DNA from 3 places in the Pseudomonas sp. GW823-FHT01D03 genome. Region 2 is predicted to be linked to each of the others. Evidence: predicted binding sites of a transcription regulator. Region 2 holds the regulator's gene; each other region holds the start of a gene.

Region 1 (7,770 bases), 690 kb from region 2:
GGTTGTGGCTGCTACTGCCATCCTGGGCGCGCATGACCGATTTGCCCCAACCGGTTTCCAGTGCAGCTTGTGCCACCAGGTAGCGCGGATCGACGCCAATACGCGCGGCGGCCTCTTTGGCCATCGGCAGCATGGTGTTGACGAATTCATCGGCGGAGCTGAACGCGCGCTTGGCCGGTGCCAGCGGAATCTGCGCCATCGCCCGGCCGTAAACCTGCATCTGCCCGCCGGAGGCTTTGGCGTCTTCGGCACGACTCAGCCAGTCGCCGTTGTACAGCGGGCCGGCGCCGGTGGCGGCCGTGGTCGCAGCACGTTGCGGCAAGGCATTGGCCGCAGTCGGCGTGGCGGAAGGCACAAGACCTGCGAGTAAACGATCAGCCAGCTTCGGTGGCAACGCCAGACGACGCTTGTTGATCATCTCCATGTCGTTGGCGTGCACGGTTTCGGTATTGGCGACACGCCCGGAACGCGATGCCCACAGCGGACGCTCGCCATTGAGTCGCGATAACGGCCCGTTGGTGGCAGTCGTGCCGGCCGCAATCGGCGTCTGCACAGCAGCGGCTTTCGCCGCCTCTTGCTTGGCGGCGGACGCAGCCGCAGCCTCACCCGGTGCCAGCGGTTTGCCCCTCGACATCTGCTTCATCAGCACGTCGGCCAGACCGATACCACCGCCCTCGCGGGACAGCGACACCGCCAGTTGCTGGTCGTACATTTCTTGATATTGCTTGGCGGCCGGGGTGTTCATCGGGTTGTCTTTACCCAGCGCCTCGGTGGCCGAACGCATCGACTTGAGCATCTCGCCGAGGAACAGCGATTCGAATTCCTGCGCCACTTTGCGCATGTTCGCATCGCTGTTCTTGTCGCCGACCTTGAGCTGGTTCAGACGATTGAGGTCGGAGTACGAACCCGAATCGCCGGTGCCCACCAGACTGCCTTTACGCATATCCATGGTCGGCGTCCTCAGATCACGATCAGGTCGGCTTGCAACGCGCCGGCCTGCTTCAGAGCTTCGAGAATGGCCATCAGGTCACCCGGTGCCGCGCCGACCTGGTTCACCGCCCGTACGATCTCGTCGAGGGTAGTACCCGGGCCGAATTTGAACATCGGTTTGGCTTCCTGTTCGGCATTCACCCGCGAGCGCGGCACCACAGCAGTCTGGCCGTTGGACAACGGGCCTGGCTGGCTGACAATCGGGTCTTCGGTGATGGTCACGGTCAGGCTGCCGTGGGTCACGGCGGCCGGCGAAACCTTCACGTTCTGGCCGATGACGATGGTGCCGGTACGCGAGTTGATGATGACTTTCGCCACTGCCTGACCCGGGTCGACTTCAAGGTTTTCGAGGATCGACAGATAGTCGACGCGCTGGCTCGGATCGAGCGGCGCCGTCACACGGATCGAGCCGCCGTCGATGGCTTGCGCCACGCCAGGGCCGAGCATGTCGTTGATCTTGTCGACGATACGTTTGGCGGTGGTGAAGTCGGAACGGTTGAGGTTCAGCGTCAGGCTGTTGCCCTGGTTGAAACCGCTCGGCACTGAACGCTCCACCGACGCACCACCGGGGATCCGACCGGCCGACGGAACGTTGACGGTGATCTTCGAACCGTCACGCCCTTCGGCATCAAAACCACCGACCACCAGGTTGCCCTGAGCGATGGCGTAGACGTTGCCGTCGATACCCTTGAGCGGGGTCAGCAACAGGGTGCCGCCGCGCAGGCTCTTGGAGTTACCGATGGACGAAACGGTGATGTCGACCTGCTGACCCGGTTTGGCGAACGCTGGCAGATCGGCACTCACCGATACCGCCGCGACGTTTTTCAACTGCACGTTGCCCGATCCCGGCGGCACCTTGATGCCGAACTGCGAGAGCATGTTGTTGAAGGTCTGCAGGGTGAACGGGGTTTGCGTCGTCTGGTCGCCGGTGCCGTTAAGCCCGACCACCAGGCCGTAACCGATCAACTGGTTGGAGCGCACGCCGGAAATGCTGGCGATATCTTTCAACCGCTCGGCGTGAGCACCAAAGGCAGCGGACATCATGGCCGCCGCCAGCATGAAGCTTTTCAGATTCAACGTAGCCACCTAGAAAGGGAACAGCGGGCTGAGGAAGAAACGGTCGAACCAGCCTGGCTGACTCGTATCGGCAAACGCGCCGGTACCCGAGTAGGTGATGCGTGCATCGGCAACACGCGTCGACGACACGGTGTTATCGGTGGCGATGTCATCGGCACGAACCATGCCGGCAATGCGCACCAGTTCGTCACCGGTGTTGAGGGTAAGCCACTTCTCGCCACGCACAGCGATGATGCCGTTGGGCAGCACATCTGCGACGGTCACGGTGATCGAACCGGTCAGGCTGTTGCTCTGCCCGGACTTGGCGTCGCCCTTGGTCGAGCGGTCGGCGCTATAGCCGGCGTTCAGGCTCAGGTCGCCGCCACCAATCGGGTTGTTGGTGGTCAGGCTGGAGCCGAACAACGAAGTCAGACCGATCGAGTTGTCGCTGTTCTTGTCCATTTGCGAGTTGGCGTTCTTGCTCGCCTGGGTGCGCTCGTTCAGGGTGATGGTGATGATGTCACCGACCCGGAACGCCTTGCGGTCGCTGTACAGGTTCTGTTCGAAACCGGCCTGATAGATCGAGCCGTTATTGGCGGCTGCCGGCAACGGCGTGCGCGGCAACACCGGAGCGTAATAAGGGTCATTGGGCTTGGGTGTCGGGGCGACACAGCCCGCGAGCGAGACGACCCCACCCAATGCCAGAACAGATACGAAGCGTTTCATGACCCTACCTCACGGTATTGCTGGCGGCCTCAAGACCGCCCCATAGACTTGATTACAGATTCTGCGTTACGAACGAGAGCATCTGGTCGGCGGTGGAGATCACCTTGGAGTTCATCTCGTAGGCGCGCTGAGTGGTGATCATGTTGACCATCTCTTCAACGGTGCTGACGTTGGAACCTTCCAGGGTGTTCTGCAGGGTGGTACCGAAACCGTTCAGGCCCGGGGTGCCGATTTGCGGCGCGCCGGAAGCAGCGGTTTCCAGGAACAGGTTGTTGCCTACTGCCTGCAGACCGGCCGGGTTGATGAAGTCGGCGGTTTGCAGGTTGCCGATCACTTGAGCGGCCGGGTTGCCTGGCACCGTGATCGACACGGTGCCGTCGGTGCCGACGGTGAAGCTCTGCGCGTTGTTCGGGATGACGATGGCCGGCTCCAGGGCGAAACCGCTGGCGTTGACGATCTGGCCGTTGGAGTCGAGGTGGAAAGTACCGTCACGGGTGTAGGACGTGGTGCCGTCCGGCTGCAGGATCTGGAAGAAGCCGCGACCGTCGATGGCCATGTCCAGCGGCTGCTCGGTGGTTTGCAGGCTGCCGGCGGTGAAGTTTTTCTGGGTGCCGACGATGCGCACACCGGTACCCAGCTGCAGACCCGACGGCAGTTCGCTGTCCTGGGTCGACTGGGCGCCTGGCTGACGCTTGATCTGATACAGCAGATCCTGGAACTCGGCACGGTCACGTTTGAAACCCGTGGTCGACACGTTCGCCAGGTTGTTGGAAATGGTGGTCAGGTTGGTGTCCTGGGCGGACAGACCGGTTTTGGCAACCCATAGAGCCGGAAGCATTCGATTCTCCTCGTGCGCCTGTTTTACGGCGCGACGTTCTGATAATTAGCTGATCTGCAAGACCCGAGCCATGGCCTGGTCGTCGTCTTTGGCGGTGTTCATCATCTTGACGTGCAACTCGAACTGCTTGGCCAGGGCCAGCACCGAAGTCATTTCTTCCACGGCATTGACGTTGCTCGACTCAAGGAAACCCGACACCAGTTTGACGTTGGCATCGGCCGGCGCCGGCTGGCCGTCCTTGGTGTAAATCGAGCCATCGAGGCCTTTGTTGAGGTTCTTGATGTCCGGGTTGACCAGTTTGATCCGGTCGACTTCCGCCATGACGCGCGGGCCTTCGCCCATCGCACGAATACTGATAGTGCCGTCTTCGCCGACCTCGACCTGCTGCTCCGGCGGCACGGCGATCGGACCGCCATTGCCAAGTACCGGCATGCCGTTGCCGGCGCGCAATACGCCGAGGGCGTCGATGTTCAGGCTGCCGGTGCGCACGTAGCTTTCGCCACCGTTAGGGTTCTGCACGGCAATAAAGCCGTTGCCGGTCACGGCCACGTCGAGGTCACGCCCGGTCTGCACCAGCGAGCCTGCGGTAAAGTCGGTGGCGGGCCGCTCGCTCATGGCAAACGCACGCGCCGGAAAGCTGTCACCGAACACCGGCATCGAACGCGCCTGCTCCAGGTCGCGCTGAAAACCATTGGTGGAAATGTTCGCCAGGTTGTTGGCATGGGCCTTTTGCGCCAGTGCGTTCTGACTGGCGCCGGTCATTGCCACATAAAGGTACTTGTCCACACTCTTTCCTCTGCATGCCGGACGTTTGCCGCCCACCGCTGTACTGCTGAGCCATAAGCAATTTGCAGACCAACTTTTCTCTGGCGGCTTGCGGCCCGGCAAACAAAGGACTTGAGAGGTTTTGCGGGAAAATTTGAAATGTATCGAAGTCGAAAAACCGGCGGTGTTATGCCGCTTGGCGGCAATCCCGGATTTCGAAGACCCGTAAAAAACCTGTGGCGAGGGAGCTTGCTCCCGCTCGGCTGCGAAGCAGTCGTAAACCCGGCGAATGCGGCATGTCTGATTCACCTTGTTGAACGAATTTGGGTTTGCTGCGCAACCCAGCGGGAGCAAGCTCCCTCGCCACAATGGTTACTCGGCTGGGTCTTTACCGACCTCATACTCACGGAGCTTATTAGCGATGGTGGTATGCGAAACCCCCAGCCGTTTGCCCAGTTGCCGACTGCTCGGATGCTCGGAATACAGGCGCTCCAGCACCGCTTTTTCAAAGCGCCCGACGATTTCGTCCAACCCGCCCTCCAGAGAGAAATCGCCAAGCGGCTGACGCACCCCGTAGTCCGGCAAGCGAATATGCTCGACCTTGACCGTGCCGCCATCACACAGCGAAACCGCCTGAAACAGCACGTTCTCCAGTTGCCGCACATTGCCCGGCCAGTGGTAATGACTGAGGCGATCCATCGCCGCCGGCGCCAGTTTCGGCAGCGAGCAACCGATCTGGCGGCTGGCCTGATCAAGGAAGTGCTCCACCAGCGGGGTCAAACCGTCGAGGCATTCGCGCAGCGGCGGGATGTGCAGCGACAGCACGTTCAAGCGGTGATACAGATCCTGACGAAATTCTCCACGCGCGCACAGCTCGGACAAGTCGACCTGAGTCGCGCAGATCACCCGCACGTCCAGATACACCTCTTCGTCGCTGCCGACCCGGCGGAAGCAACCGTCCTGCAGAAAGCGCAGCAACTTCACTTGCAAGCGCGGGCTCATTTCACCGACGCCATCGAGAAACAGCGTGCCGCCCGCCGTCAGCTCCAGCAGACCGAGCTTGCCTTCGGCACGCGCGCCTTCGAACGCGCCGGGGCCGTAGCCGAACAGCTCGGTCTCGGCCATCGACTCCGGCAGCCCTGCGCAATTGAGCGCCATCAGCGGCGACTGCCCGCGCGGGCTGGCGAGGTGACAGGCACGGGCCAACAACTCTTTGCCGGTGCCGGTTTCGCCTTCGATCAATAGCGGCGCATCCAGCGGCGCCATGCGCCGCGCTTCACGCACGACAGCGGCCATCACTTTCGAGCTCTGAAAGATACTGTCGAAGCCGCGCAGCTCCTGCTTGCGCACGTTATAGATGCGCTCGCCGACGCGGTCTGCGCGGTGCAAGGTCAGTACCGCACCGGCCATGGCTTCGCTGTCGTCGTGCTCCGATTGCAGCGGCGCGATGTCGGCGAGAAAGATGTCGCCCTTGACCTTGACGCGCATGCCGTTGATTCGCGACTTGTTGGCGCGCACCAGTTCCGGCAGGTCGAAATCCTCAGCGTAGCGCGACAGTGGAATCCCCGGCACCTCATCCACCCGCACCCCGAGCAACTGCGCCGCCGCGCGGTTGGCAGCAACGATCGAGCCGCCCATGTCGATCGACAGCACCGGAAATTCCAGCGCACCGAGCAACGCGTTCAACTCCATGTGCCGGCGCTCGCTGGGCATCAGCCCGACGCGCTTGACCCCAAACACCCCGGCAATCGCCTCGAACTTCGGCCGCAGCGCCTGGAACTGAATGTTGATCAGGTTCGGGCAGTGCAGGTAGATCGCATTGCCGTGCTCACCCCCGACCTCACCGCGCGCAACGTTGATCCCGTACTCCACCAATAGGTTGAGGATGTCGCGCAGGATGCCGATGCGGTTCTGGCAGTGGACTTTGATACGCATATAAAGAGGCCCGACGAGGATGAGGGGTTGAAATCGATCCCTGTGGGAGCGGGCTTGCTCGCGAAAGCGGTGTGTCAGTCGCCATTCATGCAGCTGATACACCGCTTTCGCGAGCAAGCCCGCTCCCACAGGGGGTTGCGCCACGAATTTTCTGTCGAGGCGCGCAGATAGTTGTCAAGATTATGTGACAGCCATAGCCCTTTTCAAACCTGCAAATCACCGCAAATGCGAGATACCCGCCAAAGCGTAACGATTTTTTTACGAAAACCCGCGATTATTCCTGCCAGGAACGCGTTCAACCTGCTGCATCCCACCGCGCTCTCGGGTAATCCTGACCCCATCGCTGGACATAACAAGAACGATTCCCCTAGCAGGAGAGCAGTATGAAGCAGACGCAATACGTGGCCCGCGAGCCCGATGCGCAAGGTTTTATCGACTACCCCGCCGAAGAACACGCGGTGTGGAACACGCTGATCACCCGCCAGTTGAAAGTGATCGAGGGTCGCGCGTGCCAGGAATACCTGGACGGTATCGAAAAACTCGGCCTGCCCCACGACCGCATCCCGCAACTGGGCGAGATCAACAAGGTGCTCGGTGAGACCACCGGCTGGCAGGTTGCCCGCGTCCCGGCACTGATCCCCTTCCAGACCTTCTTCGAATTGCTCGCCAGCAAACAGTTTCCGGTGGCCACGTTCATTCGTACCCGCGAAGAACTGGACTACCTGCAAGAGCCGGACATTTTTCACGAGATCTTCGGCCACTGCCCGCTGCTGACCAACCCATGGTTCGCCGAATTCACTCACACCTACGGCAAGCTCGGCCTGCAGGCCACCAAGGAAGAGCGCGTGTACCTGGCGCGCCTGTACTGGATGACCATCGAATTCGGCCTGGTCGATACCCCGCAAGGCAAGCGCATCTACGGCGGCGGCATCCTGTCCTCGCCGAAGGAAACCGTTTACTCGCTGTCGGACGAGCCCGAGCATCAGGCCTTCGATCCGCTGGAAGCCATGCGCACGCCGTATCGCATCGACATCCTGCAGCCGCTGTACTTTGTCCTGCCGAACCTCAAGCGCCTGTTCGACGTCGCCCATGAAGACATCATGGCCATGGTTCGCCAAGGCATGCAGCTGGGGTTGCACGCACCGAAGTTTCCGCCAAAACCGAAAGCCGCGTGATCCGCGACTTTTGCTGAGAATTGAGCCTGTCAGTTGCCGCCACTTTGGTTTAGCGTGACGGCATTGACGGGCCGATAGTTTCTATAAAAAAAAACACACTCGATTTCAGGAATCACACCATGTCCACTTTGAACCAAGCCCACTGCGAAGCCTGCCGTGCCGATGCGCCACAAGTCAGCGACGAAGAACTGCCGATCCTGATCAAGCAGATCCCGGACTGGAACATCGAAGTACGCGACAGCATCATGCAGCTGGAGAAGGTCTTCCTGTTCAAGAACTTCAAGC
Region 2 (7,770 bases):
GCACAACGCACCATCCGCCTCGAAGTGGAAGCCGTACAAGGCTTGTTGCCCCATATCGACGCCGATTTCGTACGCGCTTGCGAGATGATTCTGGCCAGCAAGGGCCGTGTGGTCGTGGTCGGCATGGGCAAATCCGGGCACGTCGGCAACAAGATTGCCGCGACCATGGCCAGCACCGGCACCCCGGCATTTTTCGTCCATCCGGCAGAAGCCAGCCATGGCGACATGGGCATGATCACCCGCGACGACGTGATCCTCGCGCTCTCCAACTCTGGCTCGACCAACGAAATCGTCACCCTGCTGCCATTGATCAAGCGCCTTGGCATCCAGTTGATCAGCCTCACCGGCAATCCGCAGTCGCCGCTGGCCAAGGCCGCCGAAGTCAATCTCAACGTTCACGTCGAACACGAAGCCTGCCCACTGAACCTGGCACCGACTTCCTCGACCACCGCCGCACTGGTCATGGGCGATGCCCTGGCCGTGGCGCTGCTCGAAGCACGTGGTTTCACCGCCGAAGATTTTGCTTTTTCGCACCCGGGCGGCGCTCTGGGTCGACGCCTGCTGCTGAAAGTGGAAAATGTCATGCACGCCGGGCAAGAGCTGCCGCAAGTGCAGCGCGGCACCCTGCTCAAGGACGCGCTCATGGAAATGACCCGCAAGGGTCTGGGCATGACCGCGATTGTCGAAGCCGATGGCAAACTGGCCGGGATCTTCACCGACGGTGACTTGCGTCGCACGCTGGACCGCAGCATCGACATCCGCAGCGCCACCATCGACCAGGTCATGACCGCACACGGCAAGACCGCACGGCCAGAGATGCTCGCCGCTGAAGCCCTGAAAATCATGGAAGACCACCGAATCAACGCACTGGTGGTCGTGGACGAAGAAGATCGCCCGATCGGCGCCTTCAACCTCTCCGATCTGCTGCGTGCAGGAGTGATGTAATGACAACCGATCTACTGCAGCGCGGCAAAGCGATCAAACTGGCGGTGTTCGACGTCGACGGCGTCCTCACCGACGGGCGCCTGTACTTCCTCGAAGACGGCAGCGAATTCAAGACCTTCAACACCCTCGACGGCCAAGGCATCAAGATGCTGATGAATGCCGGTGTCGAGACCGCCATCATCAGTGGCCGCAAGACGCCGGTGGTTGAACGTCGGGCGAAGAACCTCGGCATTCCGCACCTGTTTCAGGGCCGCGAAGACAAATTGGTGGTTCTGGACGGTCTACTGGCGCAACTGGGCCTAAGCTATGAACAGGTCGCCTACCTCGGTGACGACTTGCCTGACCTGCCGGTGATCCGCCGCGTAGGTCTGGGCATGGCCGTTGCCAATGCTGCCGATTTCGTGCGCGAACACGCCCATGGCGTCACTCGGGCCCGTGGCGGCGAAGGTGCCGCCCGCGAATTCTGCGAATTGATCCTGCGCGCCCAGGGCCGCCTCGATGCGGCCAACGCCGCGTACCTGTGAGCCAAACCATGTTTAGCAAAAAATTTCGCAACTTCCTGCTGTTCGGCTGCATCGCCGCCATGTTTGCGGCGGTCGGCTACTGGAACATCAGTCCGGAACGCTTCCTCGACAAGCCTGTGGCCAAAGTCGAAGACACCGCTATCGACTGGTACGCCACCAACACACACACTCTGCAATACTTGCCCGACGGCAAAGTGCAGTACGAGATGACCTCCGACAAGGCCGAGCACGTCAAGGCAACGGACATCACACTCGTGACCAAACCCGACCTGAACATGTACCGCGGCACCGAATTTCCGTGGCACGTGACCAGTGAGCGTGGCGAAGTGAACCCGGACGGCACGCAGGTCGAACTGATCGATTCCGTGCGCATCAAGCGCACCGACGAAAAGAACCGCGATCTGCTGGTCACCTCCACTCGCATGACGGTGTTCCCGCAGCAACAATATGCGCAGACCGAGCAACCCGTTAGAATCGACGGCGCTGGCGGTGTATCGACTGGTGTAGGAATGAAAGCGTATTTGAAGGAAAGCAGGATACACCTGCTATCGAACGTAAGAGGACAGTATGAGGCTCGTTAAAACCCTCCCTATTTTGCTCAGTCTGGGCGCAGCACTGGGAAGCGTGAGCGCCTGGGCTCTGCCGAACGATCAGCAGCAACCTATCCGCATTCAGGCCGACGACGCCCAGCTGGACGACAAGAACGGCATCGCCACCTATAAAGGTGACGTGATCATCACTCAGGGTTCGATGAAGGTGACCGGCAATACCGTGACCATCACCCGTACCCCGACCGGTGACATCGACGTGGTGACTTCGGTCGGCAACCTTGCCTACTTCGAGCAGCTGCAAACCCAGGGCGACACCAAGCCTGTTCAGGGCTGGGGCGTGACGATTCAGTACCATGCCGCGCAAAACCGCGTCGTGCTGATCGACAAGGCCAAGGTTGTCGACAAGGACAACAACACCACTCAGGGCGAGAAAATCGTCTATGACACGGTGAAGAAGCTGGCCAGTGCCGGTCGCGCTACCGGTAGCAAAGTCACCGAAGCGCGTCCGCGTATCGACATGGTGATCCAGCCGAAGAAGAAAACCGACGAGAAAACCCAGTAATGGCAACTCTGAAAGCTCAACACCTGGCCAAGGCCTATAAAAGCCGCCAGGTTGTGCGCGACGTCAGCCTGTCGATCGACAGCGGCCAGATCGTTGGCCTGCTCGGCCCGAACGGCGCGGGCAAGACCACCTGCTTCTACATGATCGTCGGCCTGGTGCAGGCCGATCAGGGTCGCGTGCTGATCGATGATCTGGACGTCAGCCATCAGCCGATGCACGGCCGTGCCAAGGCCGGTATCGGCTATCTGCCGCAGGAAGCGTCGATTTTCCGCAAACTGTCGGTGGCCGATAACATCATGGCCATCCTCGAAACCCGCGCGGAACTCGACAAGGCCGGTCGTCGCAAGGAACTGGAAAGCCTGTTGCAGGAGTTCCACATCAGCCACATCCGCGACAACCTCGGCATGAGCCTGTCCGGTGGTGAACGCCGCCGGGTGGAAATCGCCCGCGCCCTGGCGACCGCACCGAAATTCATCCTGCTCGACGAACCGTTCGCCGGTGTCGACCCGATCTCGGTCGGCGACATCAAGCAGATCATCCACCACCTCAAGGCCAAGGGCATCGGTGTCCTGATCACCGACCACAACGTGCGTGAGACCCTGGATATCTGCGAGACCGCCTACATCGTCAACGACGGTCAACTGATCGCGGAAGGCGATGCGGCGACCATCCTCGCCAACGATCTGGTGAAGGAAGTGTACCTGGGCCACGAGTTCCGCCTCTAAGCGAATAGTGCCCGGTGAGCCGCCCGGGCGCTGTATCGATTCAAGCAGGATTTAAAACGCTTTTATTGTTACAGCGCTCTAGGCAAACACGACAGTTTCAGGCATATAATTTGCTTAAGTTTGGCGCTCCGGCGCCCTGTAGTGGATGGCGCATGCGCGCCGGCGAATAAGGTGTTAAGCCCCTGCCATGAAACCATCGCTAGTCTTGAGAATGGGCCAGCAGCTGACGATGACACCGCAGCTGCAACAGGCCATCCGCCTGCTCCAATTGTCGACCCTGGACCTGCAACAGGAAATCCAGGAGGCCCTGGAATCCAATCCGATGCTCGAACGCCAGGAAGAAGGCGACGACTTCGACAATACCGATCCTTTGGCCGACAACGCCGAACAAAAACCCAACACCGACATTCAGGAACCGTCCTATCAGGAAGCCGCCCCGACGGTGGACAACCTGGAAGATGGCGAATGGAACGAGCGCATTCCTAACGAACTGCCCGTTGATACCGCCTGGGAAGATGTCTACCAGACCAGCGCCAGCAGCCTGCCCAGCAGCGATGACGACGAGTGGGACTTCACCACCCGCACCTCCGCCGGGGAAAGCCTGCAAAGCCATCTGCTGTGGCAATTGAATCTGGCGCCGATGTCCGACACCGACCGCCTGATCGCCGTGACCCTGATCGATTGCATCAACAATCAGGGCTACCTCGACGAAACCCTCGAAGAAATTCTCGACGCCTTTGATCCGGAGCTCGACATCGAGCTGGACGAGATCGAAGCCGTTCTGCATCGCATCCAGCAGTTTGAACCCGCCGGCATCGGCGCGCGCAACCTTGGCGAATGCCTGCTGCTGCAACTGCGTCAGCTCCCGGCCAAGACCCCGTGGCTCAACGAAGCCAAACGGCTGGTCAGCGATTACATTGATCTGCTGGGGAGTCGCGACTACAGCCAGCTGATGCGGCGCATGAAGCTCAAGGAAGATGAACTGCGCCAAGTCATCGAACTGGTGCAGAGCCTCAATCCGCGCCCGGGCTCGCAGATCGAATCGACCGAAGCCGAGTACGTGGTGCCCGACGTTATTGTGCGCAAGGACAACGAGCGCTGGCTGGTTGAGCTGAACCAAGAGTCGGTGCCCCGTCTGCGGGTCAACGCGCAGTACGCCGGTTTCGTCCGTCGCGCCGACACCAGTGCCGACAACACCTTCATGCGCAATCAGCTCCAAGAGGCGCGCTGGTTCATCAAAAGCCTGCAAAGCCGCAACGAAACCCTGATGAAAGTGGCCACCCAGATTGTCGAGCATCAGCGCGGCTTCCTGGAATACGGCGATGAAGCCATGAAGCCGTTGGTCCTGCATGACATCGCCGAGGCGGTCGGCATGCACGAATCGACGATTTCCCGGGTCACCACGCAGAAATTCATGCATACCCCGCGCGGTATTTATGAACTGAAATACTTTTTCTCCAGCCACGTCAGCACCTCCGAAGGCGGCGAATGCTCGTCCACGGCGATCCGCGCGATCATCAAAAAACTGGTTGCGGCGGAAAATCAGAAAAAGCCGTTGAGTGACAGCAAGATCGCTGGTTTACTGGAGGCACAAGGCATTCAGGTGGCTCGCCGCACCGTCGCCAAGTACCGCGAATCCCTCGGGATCGCGCCTTCGAGCGAACGCAAGCGGTTGATGTAAGCCACGTTACAGCGTTCCAGTGGCAGGCTCTTCAGCCTGCCGCTTTATGCACTGGCAACGAAGGAGAAGCTGTATGCAAGTCAACATCAGTGGACACCAACTGGAAGTGACCGAACCTCTGCGCACCTACATCAACGAGAAACTCGAACGATTGGAGCGCCATTTCGACAAGATCACCAACGTGCAGGTCACGATGTGTGTCGAAAAGCTCAAGCAGAAAATCGAAGCCACCTTGCATATACCCGGCAGCGAAGTGGTCGCCAACGCAGAAGATACCGACATGTACGCTGCGATCGACTCACTGACCGACAAGCTGGATCGCCAACTCAAAAAGCATAAGGAAAAGACCCAGAGCCTCCTTCAGGGCGCAACCGGTCGTTAACACCCCCAACCCATGATCCGACTTGAAAGTATCCTGACCCCCGGCCGTTCCCTGGTGAACGTGCCGGGCGGCAGTAAAAAGAAAGCCCTCGAACAGATTGCCAACCTCATCCATAAAGAAGTGCCGGATCTGGCCATGCAGGATGTTTTCGAGAGCCTGGTAGCCCGTGAGAAACTCGGTTCCACCGGTTTCGGCAACGGTATCGCCATTCCCCACTGTCGTCTCAAAGGCTGCGTATCGCCTATCAGCGCGCTCATGCACCTTGATGCCCCCATCGATTTCGATGCCATCGACGGCGCACCGGTCGACCTGCTGTTTGTTCTGCTGGTCCCGGAAGCGGCCACCGATGCCCACCTGGAATTACTGCGCCAGATCGCCAGCATGCTCGATCGCAAGGAAGTGCGCGAAAAACTGCGCAGCGCACCGAGCAACGAAGCCTTGTATCAGGTCGTCCTGAGCGAGCAGAACGGTCATTAATCATGCGTTTGATCATCGTCAGTGGCCGTTCCGGCTCGGGTAAAAGCACCGCCCTGGATGTCCTTGAGGACAACGGCTACTACTGCATCGACAACCTGCCGGCCGGCCTGCTGCCGGAACTCGCCGAACGCGCGCTGATTCACACCGAGCTAACCCAGCCGCTGGTTGCCGTGTCGATTGATGCGCGCAATCTGCCGAGCCACCTGTCGCGTTTCCCCGAACTGCTTGAAGAAGTCCGGGCCCGGCACATCCAGTGCGATGTGTTGTATCTGGATGCCGACGATGAAACCCTGCTCAAGCGCTTTTCGGAAACCCGCCGGCGCCATCCGTTGAGCAATGCCGATCGCTCGCTGGCCGAGGCAATCAACGATGAGACCGCCCTGCTCGGCCCGATCGCCGATCTGGCCGACCTCAAGGTCAACACCACCAATCTCAATCTGTACCAGTTGCGTGACACCATCAAGCTGCGACTGCTGAACCAGCCGGAGCCGGGCACGGCGTTTCTGGTCGAGTCGTTCGGCTTCAAGCGTGGCATGCCAGTGGATGCGGATCTGGTGTTCGACGTGCGCTGCCTGCCCAATCCGTACTGGAAACCGGAACTGCGTGCACAATCGGGTCTCGACGCACCTGTCGCCGAGTACCTGGCTGCACAACCGGAGGTTGAAGAGATGTTCCAGGACATCTTCGGCTACTTGAACAAATGGCTGCCACGCTTTGCCGCGAGTAACCGCGCCTATGTCACCATTGCGATTGGCTGCACCGGCGGGCATCACCGTTCCGTTTACCTGACTGAACGTCTGGGTCAGGCCCTGCAGAAAACCCTGAAGAACGTCCAGGTTCGCCACCGCGACCTCACTTAAAGGATTCACACCGCGATGCCTGCTCGTGAAATCGAAATCATCAACAAATTGGGTCTGCATGCCCGAGCGTCGGCCAAGTTCGTCGGGGTGGCGGGCCAGTTTCCCGATTGCACCATCAGAGTAGGCCGCACCCCGGAAAACACGGTGGACGGTAAAAGTATCATGGCGATGATGATGCTGGCTGCCGGCAAAGGCACCAAAATCTATCTGAGTACCGAAGGCCATCAGGAACAGGAAGCGCTGGATGCACTGGTGGCGTTGATCAACAACTACTTCGATGAGGGTGGTTGATCGTCAAAAGACCAAAAGATCGCAGCCTCCGACAGCTCCTACACTGGAATCCAGATCCCTGTAGGAGCTGTCGAAGGCTGCGATCTTTTTTCAGCCCAATGCGGTATCCATCACCATCATCAGACAAAACCCGATCAGCAAGCCAAGACTGGCCAGCTTGTCATGACCATGGCGGCGCGATTCCGGAATGACCTCGTGAGTCACCACCAGCAACATCGCCCCCGCCGCCAGCGCCAGCCCCAATGGCAATAACAGCTCCGCCAGACTGACCAGCCAGGCACAGAGCAGTGCAAACACCGGCTCGACCAGCCCTGACGCCGCACCGATCAAGAACGCCTTGACCCGCGACATCCCCGCCCCGGCCAGCACCAGCGCAATCACCAACCCCTCCGGCACATCCTGCAAGGCGATGCCCATCGCCAGACTGTCGGCATCCGGCATGCCGCCGCCAGCCGACACACCCACCGCCATGCCTTCCGGGATGTTGTGGGCAATGATGGCGAAGACGAAGAGCCAGATGCGCGGCGGAATCACTGGGTGTTCCAAGGTGCCGACAAGCATTTCCGGTGAGGCGCCGGACAGTTTCAGATCCACCAGATACAGAGCGAACGCACCGAGCATGATGCCGAAACAGATCAGCCCGCTGGAAGCCCACGGTGTCAGGCCCAGACTTTCGGCGGCGGCAATGCCCGGCACGATCAGCGAAAAAGCAGTCGCCGCCAGCATCACGCCGGCGCCGAAACCCAGTAGCGTATCGCTGAGCCTCTGCGGC
Region 3 (7,770 bases), 940 kb from region 2:
GGCATGTCGATGGTCAGCACGACGATGGTGTCCTGGCCTTTTTCGTAACGAATGGCTTCGCTCATAACAAGGTTTCCTTGAAGTCGGGGCTCAGAGGCGTTCGATGATGGTGGCAATGCCCATGCCGCCGCCGACACACAGCGTCGCCAGGCCGTAGCGCAGGCGCCGGGCTTCCAGTTCATCGAGCAAAGTGCCGAGGATCGCGCAACCGGTGGCGCCCAGTGGATGACCCATGGCGATGGAGCCGCCGTTGACGTTGACCTTGTCCGGGTCCACCGCCATGTCCTTGATGAACTTGAGCACCACCGAGGCAAACGCCTCGTTGACCTCGAACAGATCGATGTCTTCCACGCGCAAACCCGCCTTGGCCAAAGCCTTGCGGGTGGCCGGTGCCGGGCCGGTGAGCATGATGGTCGGGTCAGTGCTGGTGACCGCTGTGGCGACGATGCGCGCCCGCGGTTGCAGGCCCAGTGCACGACCCTTGGCTTCGGAGCCGATCAACATCAGCGCCGCACCGTCAACGATCCCGGAGCTGTTGCCCGGCGTATGCACGTGGTTGATCCGCTCGACGTGGCTGTAAACCCGCAGCGCGGTGGCGTCGAAGCCCATCTGGCCGATCATTTCGAAACTTGGCTTGAGTTTGCCGAGACCTTCCATCGTCGATCCGGCGCGAATGAACTCATCGTGATCGAGCAGGATGATGCCGTTCTGATCCTGCACCGGCACCAGCGATTTGTTGAACGAGCCGTCAGCCCGCGCCCGTGCGGCTTTTTGCTGCGAGTGCAACGCGTAGGCATCGACGTCCTCACGGCTGAAACCTTCCAGGGTGGCGATCAGATCCGCACCAACGCCCTGCGGGGTGAAATGGCTGTGCAGGTTGGTCTGCGGATCCAGCGCCCAGGCACCGCCGTCGCTGCCCATCGGCACCCGCGACATCGACTCGACGCCACCGACTACTACCAGATCCTCGAAGCCCGAGCGCACCTTCATCGCGCCGAGGTTGACCGCTTCCAGACCCGAGGCGCAGAAGCGATTGATCTGCACGCCGGCGACGCTGACGTCCCAATCCGCCACCTGCACCGCGGTCTTGGCGATGTCGGAACCTTGATCGCCGATCGGCGTGACGCAGCCGAGCACCACGTCATCGACCTGACTGGTGTCCAGCGCGGTGCGGCTCTGCAGTGCGGTCAACAACCCCGCGACCAGATTCACCGGTTTGACGCTGTGCAGCGCGCCATCGGCTTTGCCTTTGCCGCGGGGCGTGCGTAACGCATCGAAAATCAAAGCTTGGGTCATGACGGCCTCGAACCTGTGCGGTGAGTGAAATTCGTGGTGTCACTGTTGTCCCGTGCCGTCGAGGATTCAATGACCACAGCGCTCAATGACGTTGACGCGCACGCTCAGACGGACGGTCATTCACCCGCAGGTGAACCGGTTCAGGTCAGCGAGTTGTCTAGCAAGCGGGCGGCGAAGAAGCTGGCAATTCGCCTCATGCCTTTTTTATCGCTATAAGCAGCAAATACATACGAAATGGATCTAAGTCGCGCGTGACGCGGGCTCTAAGGTAGTACATGTACGTCAGGGTCGTCGGGTTTTGCCGGGGCCGATGTTCTTCAACAGGAAGTGCAGCGTTTGCCGTCATGGATATGCAGGCAGACATCAGGAAATAACAATAAAGGCGGTCAAGCCATGTTCAAACAACCGAAAGTTCGTCAAGCCGGGCTCATTCTTTTCGCCACCACGCTGTTGCTGATTTTGCCGAATCTGACCAAGGTCATCGGCTGACTCAACGGCCAAGCGCATGCTATCGCCAGCAAAAATATGACTGGCCCGCTACCCGGGCCAGCGTGGCTGTGCCAACCTTTGCGCACTTCCACGACATGGACGGCGATCATTTGAAAACGCTCATTGTGTTCGGGGCTTTGCTGCTGAGCATGCCCTTGTCTGCCGCACAGCTGGAGCTGCAGTTGGGCGCAACCAGTCGCACCTGGCAGACCGAGGAATTGCTCAAGCATCCTCAGGTACAAACCCTCACCATCAAGAACGATGTCTCCTACAAGAAGGACATGACTTATCGCGCCGTACCCGTGGCGGCGCTGCTCACCGGGATCAAACCGGACGATCACCTGCAAGCAGTGGCGCTGGACGGGTTTGCCGCCGAACTGAACGCTGCACCGCTGCTCAATACCAACGGCGCACGGGCGTGGCTGGCGATCGAGGATCCGACGCAACCGTGGCCGCCGCTGTCCGAAGGCAAACACAGCGCCGGGCCGTTCTATCTGGTGTGGACTGACCCGCAGGCCGGCAACATCAGCCCGGAGCAATGGCCATTCGAAGTGGCGAGCATCAAGCGCATGGCGCCGGTGGCCGAGCGCTTCCCTGCCCTGTTACCGGATCCCAGGCTGAAAGCGGATGACCCGGTGAATCAGGGTTTTGCGCTGTTTCAGAAAAACTGCCTGGCCTGCCACCGGTTGAACGGTGCGGGGGATGCGCAGTTCGGGCCGGATCTGAATATTCCGTACAACCCGACCGAGTATTTCGGCGCGGACTTCCTCAAGCGCTACATTCGCGATCCGCAGAGTTTGCGCCAGTGGCCGCAGGCGAAAATGCCGGGTTTTTCCGCGGATGTGTTGCCGGAGGGGGATTTGCAGTTGTTGATCGGCTATTTGCAGCACATGGCTGGGCGCAAGGTGAAGCCCTGACGACATTCCCCTGTAGGAGTGAGCCTGCTCGCGATAGCGGAGTGTCAGTCACTGATCCTTAAACTGACGACCGCTATCGCGAGCAGGCTCACTCCTACAAGGGTTACGTGTGAACCCGTTATTGTTGTTGCACGGAAATGACTGGCGTCGGCGACACGAACACCTTCGCATGCATCTGCTCACAACCACCGCCCCGGCGCATGCCGCGCACCGGGCAGGCGTCCAGATAATCCAGGCCCACCGCCAGTTTCAGATGGCGCTCAGGCCGGGCCAATTGGTTGGTCACGTCAAAGCTGTACCAGGCGTCATCCAGCCACGCTTCGGCCCAGGCATGACTGGCCAGGTGCTCGGCGTCCTCGCTGTACAGATAGCCCGACACATAGCGCGACGGAATCCCCAGGCTGCGTGCACAGGCGAGAAAGGCATGGGTGTGATCCTGGCAAACCCCGGCGCGCCCGGCGAAGGCTTCGGCGGCGCTGGTGTCGACCTCAGTCGAACCCGGCGTGTAGCTGATGTGCTGGTTCAAACCGTGCATCAGGTCGATCAGCGCAGTGCGATCGCGCCGCTGTTTGCAGGATCTCTCGGCAAACGCCCGTAGTGCTTCGTCCGCCTCGGTCAGCCGGGTGAAACGCAGAAACGGCAGCGCCGACTGGCTCTCATGCTCGGCCTCGCGCAATTCGTCGATATCGACCTGGCCACGAGCGCCGATGATGATCGCTTCGTGCGGCTCGTCCATGGTCAGCACATGCAGAATGTTGCCGAACGGATCGAGCTGGGCGCGCACCGGACGCGGCAGGTCGAGTTGCCAGCTCAATACGTGTTGACGCTCGCTGTCGTGCGGGGTCAGGCGCAAATACTGGATGCTCGCCCGCACCTGATCTTCGTAGTGATAGGTGGTCTCGTGGCTTATGGAAAGTCTCATGCAGCCTCCAGGTATGAACTGTGAATCGCGTTGCCCAACTGGCGTACCAGCGGGATGAATTCGGTAAGCCAGGCGTGCAGGCCTTCGGCGAGGATTTCGTTGATGCCGGTGTAGCGCAGGCGTGCGTCCATCTCAGCGGCGAGGCGCTGTGCCGGACGGCCATTGGCACCCGGTAACTGGGCGAGGATCTGGTCGATTTCCTCGGTGCAGGCGCGCAGCGAGCGCGGTACATCGGCACGCAACAGCAGCAGTTCGGCGACATGCCGGGCGCCGGGTGCGTCGCGATAGATCTCGGTGTAGGCCTCGAACGATGACAACGCCCGTAGCAGCGCACTCCACTGGTAATAGGCGTGGGCGGTGCCGTCACTGACCGCTTCGGCCTGATCGCCAGCCATTTCATAGCGCGCATCAAGCAGGCGCAGCGTGTTGTCCGCACGCTCGATGAACGTGCCCAGACGAATGAAACGGAACGCATCGTTGCGCATGATGGTGCCGTAGGACGCGCCACGGAACAGGTGCGAGCGCTCCTTGATCCACTCGCAGAAACGGCTCATGCCGTAACGACTGAGGCCCTGTTCGGCAATGCCGCGAATTTCCAGCCAGGTAGCGTTGATGTTCTCCCACATGTCCGCGGTGATACGCCCGCGCACCGCATGCGCACTGGCCCGCGCTGCGCCGAGGCAGCTGTAGATGCTCGCCGGGTTGGCCGCATCGAGGGCGAAGAAGTGCAGCAGGCGTTCGGCATGCAGTTCGCCGTGACGCTCCAGATAATCATCGAGGGTGCCAGTGATCAACAGCGGCATGGCCAGTTCGTGCAAACCGTCGCCGCGACCGTCCTGCGGCATCAGCGACAGCGAATAGCTGATATCGAGCATCCGTGCGAGGTTTTCCGCCCGCTCCAGGTAACGCGACATCCAGTACAGATCCGAGGCAGTTCTACTTAACATGGCAAGCTTCCTTCAATCCTCGACCACCCAGGTGTCCTTGGTTCCGCCGCCCTGGGAGGAATTCACCACCAGGGAGCCTTCACGCAGGGCGACACGGGTCAAACCACCGGGCACGACCCGGGTTTCGCGGCCAGACAGTACAAACGGACGCAGGTCGATATGGCGCGGCGCAATGCCGTTTTCGACAAAGGTCGGACAGGTCGACAGCGACAGCGTCGGTTGCGCAATGTAGGCGTGGGGCTTGGCCTTGATCCGCTCACGGAACGCATCGATCTGCGCCGTAGTTGACGCCGGCCCCACCAGCATTCCGTAACCACCGGAGCCCTGGGTTTCCTTGACCACCAGATTCGGAAGATTGGCCAGTACATGGGAAAGTTCCGAGGGGTTGCGGCACTGCCAGGTCGGCACGTTCTTCAGAATCGGTTCTTCGTCGAGGTAGAAACGGATCATCTCGGTTACAAACGGGTACACCGACTTGTCATCCGCCACGCCGGTGCCGATGGCATTGGCCAGCACCACGTTGCCCGAGCGATAGGACGACAGCAGCCCCGGCACACCGAGCATCGAGTCGGGGTTGAATGCCAGCGGATCGAGGAACGCGTCGTCGAGACGGCGGTAGATCACGTCCACCGCTTTCGGCCCGTCGGTGGTGCGCATGAAGACCTTGTCGTCACGCACGAACAGGTCGGCGCCCTCCACCAGTTCAACGCCCATTTCTCGTGCGAGGAAGGCATGTTCGAAGAACGCACTGTTGAAGCGCCCCGGCGTCAGCACCACCACACTCGGGTCGTCGATCGGGCTGGAGCTTTTCAGGGTGTCGAGCAACAGATTCGGGTAGTGATCGATGGGCGCGATGCGCTGAGCGGCGAACAGCTCCGGGAACAGGCGCATCATCATTTTGCGGTCTTCGAGCATGTAACTGACGCCGCTCGGGGTACGCAGGTTGTCTTCGAGCACGTAGTAGGTGCCGTCGCCGTCGCGCACCAGATCGACGCCGGAGATGTGCGAATAGATGTCGCGGTGCAAATCCAGGCCCTGCATCGCCAACTGGTACTGCTCGTTGGCCAGCACCTGTTCGGCGGGGATGATCCCGGCCTTGATGATGCGCTGCTCGTGATAAAGGTCGGCGAGGAACATGTTCAACGCCTTGACCCGCTGGATGCAGCCGCGCTCGACGATCCGCCACTCGCTGGCGGGAATGCTGCGCGGAATGGTGTCGAACGGAATCAGGCGCTCGGTGCCCTGCTCGTCGCCATAGAGCGTGAAAGTGATCCCGGCCCGGTGGAACAGCAGATCGGCCTCGCGTCGCCGTTGTGCCAGCAACTCGTCAGGCGTGTCGGCCAGCCAGCGGGCGAACTCCCGGTAATGCGGGCGGACCTGGCCGCCGGCATCGTACATTTCATCAAAATAGGTGCGGATCATGCCGTACTCCTTGTCACCCGGACCTACAGGCCTTCGCAAGGCCCGTGCCATCGGCATAAACGCTTTGATTTCAATCGGTTGGATAATCACGCCAGCAGCACCGCACCATTCCTGTGCGGCAATTGCCCCAACCGGATTGCCCCCGCTTCATTGCGACGCATTGCATCGCCTATCACCAGCATAGTCAGAGTTGATTTCACCGCTCGCACGGAGCTGCGGATAATCGCCGCATCCGCTGAAAACTTCCCCCCGGTGAAGGTTTCAGCTCCACTGATCCGGACTGCCCGCGCAGTCCCCGCAGGCCTTAACCCTGACCGGTTTCCGCTCCTTATCGGTCTTCCCTTTTAGCCACCCTCTCCGGTGGCTTTTTTTTGCCTTTCTGAAATGTTTTGAAAGCAAAAGCAAAAGATCGCAGCCTTCGGCAGCTCCTACACCAATCACCTGTAGGAGCTGCCGAAGGCTGCGATCTTTTGCTCTTTGAAACGACAACGGCCAACCCGAAGGTCAGCCGTTGCTCAATACCTGAAACCAGAGATCAATTCAGACGATGGCGGTTACGCACCTCCTGCTTGACGCCCCAGCCCTCGATGATGCCGCCCAGAGGCTCGACCACGGCAGAGAAACCCTGCTCGAAATCGCCAATGTCGTCATAGGTCGCGTACATCACTTTGCTCAATTCCAGCGACCAGGCGCCATCGTCGCGCGCGCTGACCTGGGCATTGATGGATTCACCACGAAATTTGCCTGCCGCCCTGCGCGCCCGCTCCTCGTCCGGGAAAATGGCGTAGAACTCGATGGGATGGAATCGGGAAAAGTCGAAACCGCCTTCTTTCATGCGGCGCAGAACATTGCTGCTGATGTCTTCTTGATAGGCTGTGCTCATGAATCGTCCCCCTCGGATAGATGGATAGACTTTCCGTATTCCCGCCCCGGGCCTTACAGGCCAAAAGTACATCGGCAAACAGGTTGCCGGCGGGAAACAAGCATGTAGCTGACAAGACCAGACCTTAGCGATTCGTTCGCTGATCTCGCTTGCAGAGTAGCCCCAAGATAGAGCTGCTGCCAAGGCCTGGTTTACAAGATGACAGGAAGTGTTCAGACAGGTGTGATGCTGCGGATTTCGATGCCGTTCTGGGTCTTGAGGTTTTTCACCCCGGCATCGGCGGTGCGTCCTTCCAGATCGTTCAGATCCAGTTGGGCGGCGACCGGAAGAAGCCGCTCCTTGATCAGCCGTGCAGCTTCATCATCGGACGGGCATTCCTCACGTTCGAAGATCTCATCAACGATTTCACCATGATCATCCACGAAAGTGACTTTCCACTTTTGCATCGGTGCCTCCTCGATCAAACCCGCAAATGGGCTTACATCTATCTCGACTGTGTACGCCGAAAGTTGGTTCAAAAGGATTACAACGGGCAGAGATGAACAAAACGACATCTAGCGCACGGCCAGGCAAAAGTGGGAGCGGGCTTGCTCGCGAAAGCAGTGTGTCAGGCAACATTTTCGTTGAATGCCACATCGATTTCGCGAGCAAGCCCGCTCCCACAGGGGTTTTGCAGCGTTCTTTTAGTCGTTGCTTGGCTTGTTGATCGCCTGCAACACGTACTGCGGCAGCGCAAATGCGCCGATGTGGATTTCCGGATTGTAGTAGCGGGTGACGATGCCGCTGCCGATGAAGCGCTGTTGCAGGGTTTCACGGCTCAGCTTGCGGTAGGCCGGGTTGGTCGAGCCCCAGGCGAAGGTCATCGAACCGCCGATGTAGGTCGGCACCGCTGCC

What was found. The regulator sigma-54, encoded in region 2, starts transcription at its own class of promoters, with help from an activator protein. The targets are predictions, from matches to a motif close to ANTGGCATNNANNTTGCTNT.
Region 1: the regulator sigma-54 is predicted to act here: its motif matches at 4,451-4,470, upstream of AC1RBR_RS07730 (flagellar basal body rod protein FlgF).
Region 3: the regulator sigma-54 is predicted to act here: its motif matches at 6,026-6,045, upstream of AC1RBR_RS08925 (circularly permuted type 2 ATP-grasp protein).

Annotation. Positions count from the first base shown of each region.
Region 1 is NZ_JBXAKK010000001.1:1,735,477-1,743,246, reverse strand. Features, by position in the region: gene flgJ (flagellar assembly peptidoglycan hydrolase FlgJ) at 1-949, opposite strand, end outside; gene AC1RBR_RS07745 (flagellar basal body P-ring protein FlgI) at 961-2,049, opposite strand; gene flgH (flagellar basal body L-ring protein FlgH) at 2,077-2,772, opposite strand; gene flgG (flagellar basal-body rod protein FlgG) at 2,825-3,610, opposite strand; gene AC1RBR_RS07730 (flagellar basal body rod protein FlgF) at 3,656-4,396, opposite strand; gene AC1RBR_RS07725 (sigma-54-dependent transcriptional regulator) at 4,748-6,310, opposite strand; gene phhA (phenylalanine 4-monooxygenase) at 6,694-7,485, shown strand; gene AC1RBR_RS07715 (4a-hydroxytetrahydrobiopterin dehydratase) at 7,605-7,770, shown strand, end outside.
Region 2 is NZ_JBXAKK010000001.1:1,048,402-1,056,171, reverse strand. Features, by position in the region: gene AC1RBR_RS04545 (KpsF/GutQ family sugar-phosphate isomerase) at 1-945, shown strand, start outside; gene AC1RBR_RS04540 (KdsC family phosphatase) at 945-1,469, shown strand; gene lptC (LPS export ABC transporter periplasmic protein LptC) at 1,478-2,050, shown strand; gene lptA (lipopolysaccharide transport periplasmic protein LptA) at 2,037-2,582, shown strand; gene lptB (LPS export ABC transporter ATP-binding protein) at 2,582-3,307, shown strand; gene AC1RBR_RS04520 (RNA polymerase factor sigma-54) at 3,495-4,988, shown strand; gene hpf (ribosome hibernation-promoting factor, HPF/YfiA family) at 5,062-5,370, shown strand; gene ptsN (PTS IIA-like nitrogen regulatory protein PtsN) at 5,383-5,847, shown strand; gene rapZ (RNase adapter RapZ) at 5,850-6,707, shown strand; gene AC1RBR_RS04500 (HPr family phosphocarrier protein) at 6,723-6,998, shown strand; gene AC1RBR_RS04495 (ZIP family metal transporter) at 7,089-7,770, opposite strand, start outside.
Region 3 is NZ_JBXAKK010000001.1:1,986,900-1,994,669, reverse strand. Features, by position in the region: gene AC1RBR_RS08950 (3-hydroxyacyl-CoA dehydrogenase NAD-binding domain-containing protein) at 1-65, opposite strand, end outside; gene AC1RBR_RS08945 (acetyl-CoA C-acetyltransferase) at 91-1,296, opposite strand; gene AC1RBR_RS08940 (c-type cytochrome) at 1,881-2,702, shown strand; gene AC1RBR_RS08935 (transglutaminase family protein) at 2,821-3,624, opposite strand; gene AC1RBR_RS08930 (alpha-E domain-containing protein) at 3,621-4,571, opposite strand; gene AC1RBR_RS08925 (circularly permuted type 2 ATP-grasp protein) at 4,584-5,993, opposite strand; gene AC1RBR_RS08920 (ribonuclease E inhibitor RraB) at 6,529-6,876, opposite strand; gene AC1RBR_RS08915 (hypothetical protein) at 7,089-7,322, opposite strand; gene speE (polyamine aminopropyltransferase) at 7,560-7,770, opposite strand, start outside.